2 regions of the uncultured Desulfobulbus sp. genome follow, and region 1 is predicted to be linked to the other one. Evidence: riboswitches for the same ligand, from Rfam matches in the RefSeq annotation. Region 1 holds a riboswitch; the other holds the start of a gene.
The links. Region 1 has a riboswitch for cobalamin ahead of cobU (bifunctional adenosylcobinamide kinase/adenosylcobinamide-phosphate guanylyltransferase). Riboswitches for the same ligand answer to the same signal wherever they lie in the genome.
Positions count from the first base shown of each region.

Region 2: it holds a riboswitch for cobalamin, as region 1 does, so the genes downstream of both, ACHZCX_RS13450 (sirohydrochlorin cobaltochelatase) here and cobU (bifunctional adenosylcobinamide kinase/adenosylcobinamide-phosphate guanylyltransferase) in region 1, are expected to answer to the same signal.

Region 1 covers NZ_CAXXTL010000002.1:1,126,913-1,134,413, reverse strand. The annotation lists gene ACHZCX_RS09315 (DUF3047 domain-containing protein) at 1-220, shown strand, start outside; gene ACHZCX_RS09310 (transporter substrate-binding domain-containing protein) at 353-1,174, shown strand; gene ACHZCX_RS09305 (ATP-binding protein) at 1,212-3,470, shown strand; gene ACHZCX_RS09300 (CAP domain-containing protein) at 3,663-4,097, shown strand; cobalamin riboswitch at 4,199-4,334, shown strand; gene cobU (bifunctional adenosylcobinamide kinase/adenosylcobinamide-phosphate guanylyltransferase) at 4,356-5,021, shown strand; gene cobS (adenosylcobinamide-GDP ribazoletransferase) at 5,032-5,808, shown strand; gene cobC (alpha-ribazole phosphatase) at 5,805-6,404, shown strand; gene cobT (nicotinate-nucleotide--dimethylbenzimidazole phosphoribosyltransferase) at 6,413-7,501, shown strand, end outside; gene ACHZCX_RS09275 (hypothetical protein) at 7,458-7,501, shown strand, end outside.
Region 2 covers NZ_CAXXTL010000002.1:2,057,420-2,064,920, reverse strand. The annotation lists gene ACHZCX_RS13460 (DUF444 family protein) at 1-654, opposite strand, end outside; gene ACHZCX_RS13455 (serine protein kinase PrkA) at 701-2,761, opposite strand; gene ACHZCX_RS13450 (sirohydrochlorin cobaltochelatase) at 2,991-3,890, opposite strand; cobalamin riboswitch at 4,312-4,492, opposite strand; gene ACHZCX_RS13445 (cache domain-containing protein) at 4,767-6,488, shown strand; gene ACHZCX_RS13440 (citrate/2-methylcitrate synthase) at 6,525-7,501, opposite strand, start outside.

The DNA of each region.
Region 1 (7,501 bases):
CGCCTACGTCGACGAGGCCCGGATGATTCCAGTCAGTGCCGGCGCTGGCAAGGTCAACACCTGGCAGGAATATACCGTGGATATTGTCCGCGATTACCGCATGGCCTTTGGCGAGGATCCACCGGCAATGGCCAGCCTGGCGGTGATGAACGATTCCGACAATACCCACGAAGCGGCCAGCGCCTGGGTGCAAACCATCCGCCTCTCCCGCGCACAGTAACAGTGCTTGACATCGCCTCGCCTCTTTTGTAGGTCTTTACCATAGCCTTTATTATCGATCCCTGATTTTGTAAGGATCGGCGGGCGATTCGTCGCCATGTATCCCACACCCGACTTCCCCCTTGAGGTGCGAATGAGAGCAAGCAAGAACAACCAGACCAAGAGCCTCATGCCTTTGTGGTGTGCTGTGCTGGCTGGACTTGCTTGGCAAACGCTCTGGGGCGGCTGCCCATCGGTCTTCGCCGCGGATGCCTCGTCGTCAGTCCTTCGTCTGGCCAACGGCGAATGGCCACCCTACACCGGTCGGCATCTGCCGGGCCAGGGTTGCGATTCCCAAGTGGTCACCGAGGCCTTTGCCATGGAGGGCGTCCGGGTGGAGTATGAGTTTCTGCCCTGGGCGCGGGGGCTGCTGCTCTCGCAGAACGGCGTGGTCGACGGGGCAGTCGAATGGGCGGGAACCGCTGAGCAGCGGCAAACCCATTTTGTCAACAGTGACCCCCTTTCCCGGCAGGAGTGGGTCTTTTTTCACCACCGGGAGACGTCGTACTCCTGGGAACACCTTGACGACCTCAAGGATCGCACCATCGGTCTGACCATCGGCTATGCCTACAATGATGTTTTTGCCGATTTGCGGAAGCAGCAGCCCGCGATGTTCACCGAGGCGGCGAGCGATCTGCTCAATTTCAAGAAACTGCTGAGCGGCCGCATTGATCTCTTTCCCATCGAGCGGGCCGTGGGGTATTTTCTGATCAAAAAGGATCTGAGCCCGGAGGAGCGGGCCAAGCTGGCGGAAGATCCTAAGCCTCTGGCCGAGTTCACCCCGTATCTCCTGCTTTCCCGGGTTGTTCCGGGGAACGAACAGCGGATGCAACTTTTCGACCGGGGACTGCAGCAATTGAAGGCAAATGGCCGCTACCAGGCCATCATGGCACCGTGCTCCCCTGAAGGCCAATGAGTTCAACGCGCCGGATTAGGCCTGGAACCCAGCCACTGTGCAATCAATAACCCCTCCCTTTTCTTTCTTTGGCACCCTGAAAAGCCGCCGCCTGTCAATGCGCCTGCTGGCAGTTATCGGCGGTTGCAGCCTGTTGTGCATCCTTCTGGCTATTGCTTTTCAACTCACCACCGAATACCGGCGTGATCTCGCCGGTATCGAATCGCGGTTGCAATTCATCGAAAGCAGCTATGTCCCGGCCCTCACCGCCGGGGCCTATCAGATGGATGAGGAACAAATCCGCCTGCAACTGCGCGGGGTGCTCCAACTGCAGGATATCGTCTATGCACGGGTAAGGGAGCAGCTCAATACCAAGGCCTACGACATTACCGAGGGGGATGGCGGGGAGCGGGGCACGATCAGCCGGGAATATCCGCTGGTCTATCAGGCCCAGAAACCGGTTCCGGTTGGTATCCTGCAAGTGCGCGCCAGCCTTGACGGGGTATACGCCCGCCTCCAGGAACGGGCGATGACCATCTTTCTTACCAATGCCCTGCTCATCGTTCCCCTGGCCTTGGCGATTCTGGTTGTTTTCCAAGTGGCCCTTAATCGTCACCTGGTGCGCATGGCCCGGTACACCAGCAGTCTGTGCCTCGAATCTTTGGATCAAGAGTTGCGCCTGCAGCGAGCACCGAGCCGGTCCGGGAAGCCGGACGAGTTGGACCAGTTGGTTGCGGCCATCAACGGGATGCGGCTGCGCATCCGCGAGGATATGGGCCACCGGCACGAGGCAGAGCAGGAACTGCTGTTCCGCAAGACCTTGCTTGAATGCGTGCTTGAGGCAGGAATCGATGGCATCTGCATTGTCGGCGAGGACAATATCTGTCTGTTTGGCAACAGTCATTTCCGATCTCTTTGGCAGGTGCCGATCGATTGTCTGCCCGGAGCTTCGATGCAACCGCTGTGCTCCCAAATCGAGGCCCAGGTACAGGAGCCGGAGCCCTTCCAGGCAGCCCTGACTCAAGTGGGGCAGGTGCCCGATACAAGGGTGCAGGGCGAAATGGTCCTGACGGACGGTAAAGTGGTTGAGTACTACAGTGTCCCGGTGCAAAGCGGCGAGGGAGTTCGCTATGGCCGGTTATGGAGCTTCCGTGACGTCAGTCAGCGCAAGGAGCTGGAGGAGCAAGTGCGCCAACACCGCAAACTGGAGACCCTGGGCAGCCTGGCCGGAGGTATTGCTCACGATTTCAACAACCTGCTTTCGCCGATCATTGGCTATGCTGAATTGGGGCGGAAACGGTTACCTCCTGATAATCCGCTCTTCACCGATCTAGGGCAGATTCTCAAGGCGGCGGGGCGGGCCACCGACCTGACTCGGCAGATCCTGGCCTTCAGCCGCAAACAGATGCTTGAGGTCAGAATCATCGACCTCAATGAGTTGATTCGCGGCTTCGAAAGCATGCTGCAACGGCTGATCGGCGAGGCCATCACCGTACGGACCGTGCTCAGTCCCCTCCCGGTCCCGATTCGGGCGGATAAAGGCCAGATTGAGCAGGTGGTACTCAACATGGCGGTCAATGCCCGCGATGCCATGCCGGAGGGTGGCACCCTGACCATCGAAACAGCCGAGGCGCACCTTGATCAGTCCTATGCCGAGCACCACGCGGAGGTCGAAGCGGGAGATTATGTTATGCTGTCGATCAGCGACACCGGGACGGGAATTGATGAGGCCGTCCGCAATCGCATCTTTGAACCGTTCTTTACCACCAAGGAGCGCGGCAAGGGCACGGGGCTGGGGCTGGCGACCTCGTTTGGCATCATCAAGCAACATCATGGCCATCTGTGGGTGTACAGCGAGCCCGGCCACGGTGCCACCTTCAAGATTTATCTGCCTAAGGCCGAAGGAGCTCTGCAGGCCCCGGTGGCGGAAGTTGAAGTGGGTCTGGCATCGGGGGGTGGCGAGCAGATCCTGGTGGTTGAGGACGATGCCTTGGTGCTGGAGTTGGTCTGCGAAACCCTGGCTGGCCACGGTTACCGAATCATAGCGGCGGAGAACCCGGAAGTGGCCCTGGAGCGGGCGGCCCAGGTGGCTGGCATCGATCTCCTCCTGACTGATGTGGTCATGCCGAAGATGAACGGCCGTGAGCTGCATCGGCGGCTGTCAAGTCGCATTCCTGATCTTAAAGTTGTCTATATGTCCGGATATACAGAAAATGTCATCGCCGACCAGGGCATGCTCCACGAAGGCGTCGATTTCATCCAGAAACCCTTTGCCGTCCGCACCCTGCTGCAGAAGGTGCGGCAGGTTTTAGGGTGATCGTGGGCACGCTCCCAATGGGCACTCTTTTTTGCTTAAAAAAAGACGAAAGGGATTTCTTCGACGTTTGGGAGCGAGGCAGTCGCTGGGAAAAACGGAGTGGCTGTCGGGTGGATTTTTTCTCCATTCGTTCTTATTTAATAACCAAGACGTGAATCACCTAGGTTTGCTATCCAATTTGTAACGAGATCGATGAATATGAAGGTCATGTTGGTTGCTGTTTTTTTGTTGTCTCTGGCGGTCTCACCGGCGCCTGCCCGGGAGTTGCCCGATGAGGGCGTCTCGCTGTATTGTCGTACCCTGCTGGAGCAGATCAATCTGTACCGCCAGGACAACGGGTTGAATCCGCTGCGGTTCGATGCCCATCTCAACCATCTGGCCAAGAATCACAGCTTTGCGATGTTCCAGCAGAAGCGGATGAGCCACAACAAGTTCGACGAGCGGTTTGAGCGTTCCGGCAGCCGGCTCTGCGTCGAAAATGTCGGCTGGAACTACAGCACGCCCCTCAAACAGTTCGATGGCTGGCGCGGATCGAGCGGGCATGATCAGAACATGCTGAAAGATGGGGTCTCCAAGGTCGGGATCGCCGAGGTTGGCAATTACGTCACCTTTTTCGCCTGTAAATAACCCGCTCGCCCTTTGTGACTTGAAGCGGCTACGCTGACGTGTTCCTCAGAGGGTGCCACTCCCGTGTTATTTGCCCCTATCTTTTTTTTCCTGAATTCGATATAAACAGCCTGTGCACCGGCTGGGCTGGGTGCCGTCTTTCGTATGGAGGAAACGGGTGCAAATCCCGTGCTGTCCCGCAACTGTGATTTCGCGATGAGCGGAAAAGCCAGACACTCCTCTTGAACGTGGGTCTTCGTGGAATGAGACACCGGCGCCGTGCAAACGACTCTCGCCTCCTCCTCTGAAGAATCTCTCTGCTCGATCAACCATGTCGCTGCCTCTCTATGCGAGGCGCGGCAACTACTCCTTGGTGTGTTCATGGGACGCATTATCCTTGTCACCGGTGGGGCCAGAAGCGGCAAGAGCAGTTTTGCCGAACAGTTGATTGCCGGCATCGGCACCGATATCGCCTATATCGCTACGGCCCGGGCCTTTGATGACGAGATGACGGACCGCATCAAAAAGCACCGGCTGCAGCGGCCCGCATCCTGGCAAACCTTCGAGACCACGACCGGCCCCTCCGAGGTGATTGCCAGCGAAGGCCCTCATTTTGCCGCCATGCTCCTGGATTGCCTGACGGTGATGATCAGCAACCGGATGCTGGTGCATCCCATGGATTGGGACCAGCCGACCGTAAACCAGTTAAACGAAGTCGAGGCGGATGTGATGACCGAGATCGAGGCCATCATTGGGGCTGTTGCCGGTAGCCGGGCCGATCTGGTCGCTGTCACTAACGAGGTCGGCTACGGCATCGTACCGATTGCGCCGCTGGCCCGGTTTTTCCGTGATTGCGCCGGCCGGGTCAACCAGCGGATGGCAGAGGCTGCCTCGGAGGTCTATCTGGTGGTGGCCGGTCTTCCCTTGCGGCTCAAGGGAGAGTGAAGGTGGCTTCATGAGGGCGCTCATTCTCATGATTCAGTTCATGACCCGGTATCCAATTCCGGTGCAGGTTGAATTCACCGCCGAGCGTTTTGTCCAGGGCATGAAATGGATGCCGCTGGTCGGTTTGTTGGCCGCGCTGCCGGCCGCCGCTGGCTATCTGCTTGTCGATGCCTTGCTTGGTCGGGAGCTGGCGGCCATGGTCGCGGTAATTGGCTTGATTACCGTCACCGGCGGCCTGCACCTCGACGGCATCGCCGACACCGCCGATGGTCTGTTCAGCTACCGCTCCCGCGAGCGGATGCTCGAGATCATGCGCGATTCCACTCTGGGGACCAACGGCGTGATCGCCCTGGTGCTCACCATTTTGCTCAAGTACATCCTCCTTCAGACTATTCCAGGCACCGGCGGCGTGCCGGCCGTGTTGATCACCCCGGTACTCGGCCGGGTGGCCCTGACCTGGCATTCGGCGGCGGCCCGCTATGCCCGCGAGGAGCGAGGGATCGGCGACTATGTCAACCAGACCGGCCTGGCCCAGGCGGCGGCCGCCACCCTGATGTCCCTGTTTCTGGTGACCTCCATTCTATTCCTCTGGGGGGTGCACCCGTCGCTGGTTCCCCTGGTGGTTCTCATCCTCCATCTGCCGCCGATCCTCCTGGCTGTTCTGTTTGCCGCCTACCTCAAGCGGCGGTTGGGCGGCATCACCGGCGACACCATCGGTGCCAGTATTGAGCTGGCCGAAATTCTCAGCTTCCTTGTTTTTCTTCTTGTCTGGAAATTTTTATTATGAACCCGACCAAACTGTATCTTATTCGCCACGGCGAAACCGAACCGAACAAAACCGGCGTCCTCATGGGCAGCACCGATACGCCCCTCAACGATCATGGCCGCCTGCAGGCCGCCTCCCTTGGCGAGCGGCTCAACGCCCTTGAGGTTGATGCCATCTTTTCCAGCCCCCTCTCGCGGGCGGTGGAAACCGCTTCGCTGGTTTTTGGTGAGGAGGCGCAGGTCATCACCGATTCCAGTCTCCAGGAGTTCCATTTCGGCGAGTGGGAGGGCATGCATTTCTCCGAGATCGCCCAGCAGTATCCCGATATCTGGAAGTTGTGGCTGACCGACTGGGAACAAACCCGGATTCCCGGCGGCGAGGCCTTCCCCGCCTTCAAGCACCGGGTGATCAGCGTGGTTGAGGAGATCGTCCGCTATAATGCGGGCAAGCGGGTGGCGGTGGTCTCGCACGGCGGCTGCATCCGTTCGCTCCTGGCCCATTTCTTCAGCGAATCGGTCTCCAAGGGCTACTGGCAGTTCAAGGTCGATAACGCCACCTTGTGCGAGATCGAAATCATGGGCCAATTGCCCATTCTCATCCGTTTTAACTACAGGTAGGGCACACTATGCACTTGCTTAAGCAGACCCTGGAGGCCATCCGGCCCACCGACCGGGTGGTCATGGCCGCCGCCCAGAAGGAGATCGATTACTGCCTCAAGCCGCCGGGCAGCCTCGGCAAGCTCGAAGACATCGCCCGCCAGATTGCCGGGATCACCGGCAAGGTGCATAACGCGATCAGCAAGAAGGCGATTGTGGTGATGATGGCCGATAACGGCGTCTGTGCCGAGGGGGTTGCGATGTATCCCCAGGATATCACCCGCATCGGCGCCGACTTTGTCACCTCCGGCCGCATGGGGGTGAATTTCCTCGCCAACTATGCCAAGGCCGATATCATTGCCGTTGATATCGGCATCCAGGTCGATGTCGATCTGCCCAGGGTGCTCAACCGCAAAATCCGCTACGGCACGGCCAATTTCCTCAAAGAGCCAGCGATGAGCCGGGAAGAGGCCATCCGCGCCATCGAGGTGGGGATCGAAGTGACCAATACGGCCATCGACCAGGGGTACGATCTGATGGGGACCGGCGAGATCGGCATCGGCAACACCACCGCCAGCAGCGCTGTGCTTTACGCCTTTACTGGGGCAAATATCGACCGGGTGGTCGGCCGGGGCGCGGGCCTGACGGACGAGGCCTTTGAACACAAGAAAGCTGTGGTGCAGCAGGCGGTGCGATTGCACCGGCCGGACCCGGACGATGCCCTCGATGTGTTGTCCAAGGTGGGCAGCCTCGATATCGCCGGTATGGCCGGGACCTATCTGGCCTGCGCCGCCCGCCGGGTGCCGGTGGTCACCGACGGCCTGATCTCCAACGTCGCGGCGCTGACGGCCATGCGGCTCAAGCCCGAGGCCATCGAGTATATGATTCCGTCGCACATCTCGTTTGAGCCCGGCGCCAAACTGCTCAAGGAGATCACCGGCCTGGAGCCCATGATCGATATGAACATGCGTTTGGGCGAGGGGACGGGCTGCGCCCTGGTGTTCAGCATCATCGAGGCCGCGCTCCGGATGATCGAGGAAATGGGCACCTTTGCCGCCATCGGGAAATCACGCGATGAAATTGGGGACCACATCATGGCTTACCGGGGAAAATTTCCT
Region 2 (7,501 bases), 930 kb from region 1:
GAGATCGTAGGCAAAGCGGGTCAGGGACCGCTTCTTCCCCTTGTCGCGCAGATTGGGCAGGGCAAACTGCTCGGTGAGAATACGGCCCAGGTCGTAGACCGTGGATTCCAGCTCATGGGTGCCGCCCTGCCCCTGTCCGGAGCCGCTGCCGCCGCCCTGCTCTTCGCGCACCGGCTGCTCGCCGATGAGCTCGCCCTCTTCGCCCTCGCCAACTCCGCCTTCGCCCGGTTCCTGGCCTTCTCCGCCTTCGCCTTCCTCTTCCTCGGAGATCCGGTCGTGAATCAGTTTTTCCTCCACCGTGGTCGGGATGACCACCACCTTGTCGTCACCGTCCCGCCCCGGCTTGACCAGCTTGCCCACCCGGATCTTGCGGGGAAAACCGTCCTTTTCCCGCTGCAGGTCCCGCTGGAGTAGATGATCCAGGGACTGAGCCGCCACCATCGACAGCACGGGCGAGGGCTGCCCTTGCGCGAAGATTTCCGGATCGTTGTAGCTGTACAGGGAGCGAGTCACCGGGGGTGGGGTGAACAGATGGGCGCGCTTCGGGTCGCCAACCTGCTCTGCCATCGCCAGTTCCCGTTCGATGACCCGCCGCTGCGTCTCCGTCAACCCTCTGGCCTCAAGCCTGTGATACAGCTCTCGCAACCTGTCCATCGCCGTCTCCACCATTCGATCCGTTGAGCCCGCCCAGCCTCGCACCTCAGTTTTCATCAACCTGGGTGCAGAAATATTCGATGGTCTTCTGGGCACAGGTGAGGCAGTAGCCAAGTTTGTGCAGCATGGTGTCGATCATCCGGTCGTAGAGTTTCTGATTTTCTTCGTTGGTCCGGTTGGCTAGGGCCCCGATCAGGCTTCCGGCCCCGGCGATGTCGGACTTGAGCCGGACATCGGTCACCGCCTTAACCAGCTCGAGGTTATCCATGAAATCATAGTCCGGGTTAACCGAGATTTTCTGCCCGTAGATTTTGCGGATCGAGGTGCGGAACGAGTCCTTCTGCTCGCGGATCTTCAAGCCCAGACAGGCCTCGACCGAATCGATGTAGCGCTCATCAATCTTGAGGGCCAGGAGTTCGCCGGTCTGCGGATTTTTATATTTCCACATTCGGTCCGCGCCTAAATTCTCGGCATCGATGCCGATAATCATGTTGACGTAGTTGATTACGTCCTTGCGGATAGCCAACGGTTCGTCCATATAAGCGTTGAACATCTCGGTCATAATCCGCTCGCGGTAGAGCCCCTTGGCGATCTTGAGATCATCGAGGAACTTGGCCCGATCGGCAACCTCGGAGACATAGTCGAGAATCACCCGCTCAAGTGCGGTGAACACGTCGTAAGCGAACATGCAGCGGCCTTCGTTGGTCTCCGAGCTCTCCAGCATCAATTGCATCGAGCGGCCCAGGTTGCGCTGGCCGAGCCCCTTCTGGCCGAACCGTTTGGTGATGTCGTGTTCCTGATTGAGGGTGTCGATCACCTCAGAGAGCGTTTTGAGGCTCTTTTCACCCGCCACCTCGCCGGCGGCAAGCTTCATGGTCTCGATCGGTGTCAATTTCTCCGAGCGAGGCAGCCGGGTCAGGACCACGGCCACCGAGGCGGCGTAGTTGAGGTTCGGGTCCTGGTGCATGGTGTCGCCGGTCAGGGTGGTCTTGGACTCGTTGCCGATGGCGTAGCTGGTCAGGGCATGCTGCTGGCGGTAGTTGGTGTTGTGGGAGACATAACAGATCCGGCAGCGGTCGATGATCGGCGCCTCCTCCTTTTCGGCAAGAAAGCGGTTGAATTCGGCATTATTGCTGGTGGCGACGATCAAGGTGTCGATCGGCCACTTGTAGCCGTCAATCTCGATGGTCCGGTTCTGAATGATGCCGAGATAGACCTGCACCAGATCTTTCTTGTTCTTGTAAATCTCGTCGCTGAAATGGATACCGCCGCCGGCTACCCGGGCCAGAGCGCCCCGCCGCAGGTCGAAACGAAAGGGGTTATTGGTATCGCTGATGTGCAGCAGCCGTTGAATCGATTCTTCGCCCAGGAGGTCGACCGCCGATGAGGTGATCTTGTCCTTGGCCGGGTACTTGCCGGTAACCGTCCCCAGGCTCTCGATCAACGGCACCGGTACCAGCTCGATGCATTTGAGCATCTCCTCGATATCGCCATTGGTCATCATCCTGATATCGTTCCAGATATAAGCGGAGCAGGCGCCCAACGGCCGATAATTATCGGCCCATTGGGCCAGGACCTTGTCACTGACCTTCCATTTCTTGGCCAGGTAATTGGTGGTTTCGGCGCGGGTGTCAAATAGGTTCAGCGCCAGGACCATCGGATCCTCATAGGTCTGCGATTCAATCGCCTTAATGCCGCCGTAAGTGCCGATCCGGTCGAGATTGGTGAAACGGAAAGAATATTTTTTGTTTTTCGGCAGGGAGAGGAAATCGCGGTATAGGCTGCACAGGTACTCAACCAAAAAGGTCTTGCCGTTGCCGGGCTCTCCCACTAAAACAAAGGCCATTTCCTTGGACGAGCCGCCCTGGGAGGCATCCTTGACGAACGAGACAAAGGAGTTGATCTCGTCGTACATGCCGATGATGTGTTTCTTGCCCTCGCGAAAGATGGTGAAGTCAAAGGTACTCTTCCCATTGACCGTCACCTTGTTAATGTCCTTGTCCAGAATCATCCGACTGACGCTCTGAAAGGCGTTTTCAAAGACACGCTCACCTTTTTTGACAGCAAGAATGTGGTGATGAAGGGAATTGTTCTTGGGGTCGGTCATCATGCGCCTCCTTGACGAGGTATGGATATGTTGGCCACAGCGGATTATATCTTTATTATCGCTGTAACTTTGACGAAATTCAAGGAGTTATTGTAACTGTCACTGCTTTATCGGCGGTGAGAAAAAGGGGCGGAGGAGTGCGGCGGGTCTCCTTGAAAAACTGAAAAATAAAGAGGCAGTTCAACGAAACGATGGGACTGCCTCAGAGAATTTGATGCCTTAATCGTGCCTATTGCACATGCTGCATGGCTGTTTTCAGATTTTCCAGCCAGAGATCAACGATCGGGTCGAACTCGGCCAACCCCTTGAGCACGGGCACGCTCTCAATGCCCGCTTTGGTCAACTGACTTTTCCAGGAATCGGGTTCGTCGCCAGCCATGTCGTTCATAGCGTGATCGCCGGCTACAGTCATCAGGGGGACAAGGTAGGCTTTTTTGATCCCTTTCTTAACCAATGCCTCTTTAACCTCGTCAAAAGAAGGGTGGCCCTCCACCGTGCCGACATACATATTGGCGTCCATCTTCTGGGCCTTCAGCATCAAGGCCGAGTAGATGGCGTCACTGGGATGATGGGTGCCGTGTCCCATGAGCACCACAGCCTCATTAGCCTGACGCTCCTTGGGCACAATCGTGGTGGCCACTATTTGCAAGGTCTTTTCCATGGCCTCATCGCTGGACAAGAGCGGATAGGCCACCATCACCTTGTCAAAGCCCCCAGCCATCTGACCAAAGAGTTTGCCGTTGGTATAGATTTCGTGGAACTCGGCACCTGGAATCATGTGTAGCGATTGCATCACGACCCGGGTATACCCCTGGTCCATCAGCTTGGCCAGCGCGATTTCCGGAGAATCGAGGACTGTTCCTTGCTTGGCCAGTTTTTTGCGGATAATTTGCGAGGTGTAGGCCCAACGGATCTCCGTATTAGGGTAGGCTTTCTTCACCTGCTGCTCGATGTTGACAAAAGCCGCTTGGCCACTGGGAACGCTGGTGCCGAAGGTGACCAGCAGGATGGCTGGTCCCTTGCCGGCCTTGGCTTGAGGACCGTGGGCAGCCTCGCCGGCCCAGCAGGCCAAGGGAGTGATGAGCATAAATGTCAGAATAAGCAGCAGATGTTGGGCGCGATGAAACATTGTGGACGACCTCCTCGAAAAGTCTGAAGAACATGGGCACAGCCAGGACCATCCCGGCTTTTGACCGTGAAAACGACGGCGGGTCGAACGACTCCGGCACCTCCTGAAAGTATCCGGACAGCAAGCAAGGGGCTGGGGAGATACGGCAGTGATCCCGTCGGCAAACAGTCTCACTGCCGGACATCCCGGACATGGCAAACCGTCAGACCCTCTTCTCCTGAAAAGCTGCACCAACAGAAAAAAGAGCCGTTCTTCCGAGGAAAGGCAGGCCTCACTCTGGGAGTGTTGCCAAGCTTTCCACCGTATTGATCCGGGATTGCAGCCGTAACCGCAGACAAAAAAAATCCCCGGATCATTCTTCAATGATTCGGGGATGCCCTAGTTTATCCACGTATCGGCGCCGTCCCCCTGATCCGCGGAGGGAGGCTGTCACGTTTCAGGCAGGTATTCTGACTCCCGGTTCATCCTCCCACCGCGTCTTCCCGACCTTGGCCAGTGACATCTTTGCGGTGTTCGTCCCCGGTTACAGCGGCGGGCCCGTCTCCGATTTCCACGGAGTTCCCAATTATTCCTCGAAAGGAACCTGAAACCTGCCTTTAAAAAACCTGATCAGACCGGGAAAGTCAAGTCGAATTTTCAGACGGGGAGTGGAAGCCTTAGCCGCTCTAAAGTGCCAATGGCTTGCGGGTAAAAGCGAGCAAGAATCCTTGCTGATCTCAGCGGTAATCGTTATGGTGCTACAAGAAATGGTGATTTTGAATGCGGTCCCGCCGGTGCAGACAACGTTCGAAACGGGGCAAGAATTCTTTCGCAGCGGCCGCCGATCGCCACCTTCCCTTTTATCGCCAATCATGAGAGCATAAGCCTGTACCGTGCATGGAAAAGATTAAAAAACGAAGATTTGCCCACGCCATTTCCATCAGGATCGCCCTCCCGGCCCTGCTCACCATTGCTCTGTTCGTTACCGCTACCTTTGTCATCATCCTCCCCTCCCTCAAGGACAATCTCCTGACAAAAAAACGGGAGATGCTGCGGGAGTTGAACACCATCGTCTGGGACATGGTCTCTTCCTACGAAAAAATGGAACGGACCGGCCAGATGACTCGGGAAAAAGCCCAGCAAACAGCCCTGGGTATTATTCGAGATCTTCGGTACGGGCCGGAGAACAAAGATTATTTCTGGGTCAACGATATGCAGGCCCTGATCGTTGTTCATCCCTACCGGCCCGATCTCCATGGCGAGGCAGTCCCCGACGTCCGTTATCCCAAAGGAAAAAATCTGCTGGAAGAATTCGTCAAGGTGGTGAAGGCCCAGGGGGCGGGCTATGTCGATTACCGCTTTCAGTGGCAGGACGACCCCACCAAAATAGTCCCCAAACTCTCCTATGTCAGAGGCTTCGAACCCTGGGGCTGGATCATCGGCACCGGCCTCTACGTTGAGGACGTCAACGTAGAGATCGGCCTGATCGCCAAACAACTCAATGCCATCGCCACCGTCATCCTTCTCTTTGTTTCTTTTCTGGCGTTTTACATCATCCGCCACACGGTCCTGGCGGATCGGGTTCGGCGCATCATCTCGGAGGAAAGGGAAAGTCTGCTGAGGGCGCTGGAAGAAAGCAACGAGCGGTTCCGCTCCCTGGTGGAAACCACCAGCGACTGGATCTGGGAGATCAATCCCCAGGGGATATACACCTATTGCAGTCCCAAGGTGCGTGACCTGCTCGGTTTTGAACCGGAGGAAATCATCGGCAAGCATCTGGTGGATTTGATCGCGATCAAGGAGGTGGAGCGAACCAGCCGGATTTTCAAAAAACTCATCGACTCCCACAAACCGTTCAGCGACTTTGAAACCATCTGTCAGGCACGGGACGGGCGGGTGCTGGTCATCGAGAAAAACGGGGTGCCGGTGTTCAGCGACAGCGGTGAATTTCTGGGATACCGGGGAATCGCCCGTGATATTTCCGAGCGCAAAAGCGCCCTTGAAGCCCTCAAGAAGAGTAGGGACGAACTCCACACCAGTTTGGAAGAAACGGTCAAATCGCTGGCGATGGCAGCTGAGAAGCGGGATCCCTACACCGCCGGTCATCAGATGCGGGTGGACATGCTGGCCTGCGCCATTGCCAAGGAACTGGGGTTGCCGGAAAAACAGCTTGAGGGGCTCCACTTCGCCGCCCTGCTCCATGACATCGGCAAGATTTCCCTACCCTCGGAATACCTCGCCAAACCGGCCCGGCTCTCTGCTCAAGAACGAGCCATTATCAGGTGCCATACCGAGGTGGGTTACGATATTCTGAAAAACATCCCCTTCCCCTGGCCGGTGGCTGAGATTGTTTATCAGCATCATGAGCATCTCGACGGATCCGGTTATCCCCGGGGGCTCACCGACAAAGAACTCCTGCTGGAGGCCAAGATCCTGACCGTGGCCGACGTGGTCGAGGCCATGAGTTCCCACAGGCCTTACCGTCCCTCACTCGGGTTGGACACGGCCCAAGACGAGATCCGTTCCGGCCGGGGAGTTCTCTATCATGCCGAGAGCGTCGACGCCTGTCTGCGCCTGATCGCAGAGAAGAGGGTGGACCTGAGCGCGGTCGCCTGGTAATCGCTCCGCCGACTCTGGGAGCCGGTGGATTTTCCCTTATTTCCGTTTGTCCATCGGCGAGTATTCACAGCCCATCAGGCCGCAGTATTCACCCACATATTGAGCCTGGGGGCGGTAGAGCGCCGGTTTCCCCTGGACGTCGGCGAACTGCTCCTCGATGATGTGGGCGCACCAGCCGGCTACCCGGGAGATGGCAAAAATCGGAGTCATCAGATCCATGGGAATACCCATCAGATAGTACACCGGGGCGGAGTTGAAATCGACGTTGGGCAGGATGGTGGTCTTGCCTTGGCTGGCGAAGATAGCGAGAGCAGTCTCCTCGATTTTTTGCGAAATGGCCGCCCATTTGCCGCCGGTCTGCTCGCCTAGCCGCTGCCCCATCTTTTTCAGATACACTGCCCGGGGATCGCCGGTTTTATAGATGGCATGCCCCATACCCATGATCACCTCGCCCCGCTGCAACTGGGCCGTCACCCAACCTTCGATATCCGGTTCGTTTTCCAGCTTCAGCAGCATTTCCATGACCTTGGCGTTGGCACCGCCATGCAGGCTGCCGGACAACGCTCCCAAGGCGGCGGATACTCCGGCATAGAGACTGGCCCGAGTGGAAACCACCTCGCGGGCGGCAAAGGTCGAGGCGTTGAAGGTATGGTCAGCGTGCAGGATCAAGCAAACGTCAAGGTCGCGAGCCGTGGCTGCATCGGGCTTTTTCCCCTGCAGCATCCAGAGAAAGTTGGCGGCGTGATCCAGGGAAGGATCGGGTGCCAGGATTGGCTGGTTGGTACGGATACGGTGCCAGGCGGCCACCAGGGTCGGCATCTGGGCGATCAGCGCGATGGAGCGGTTAATGCAGGTCGGGCGGTCCATGGCGTCGCTGTGCGTCTCTTTCATCGAAAGCAACGGCACACAGGCCTGCAGCACATCCATGGGGCGGGCGTTCTTCGGCCAATGACGCATGGACTCGAAGACATACTCGGGCACCTGCCGCAGGCCCTTGACCTGTTGGGTGAAGG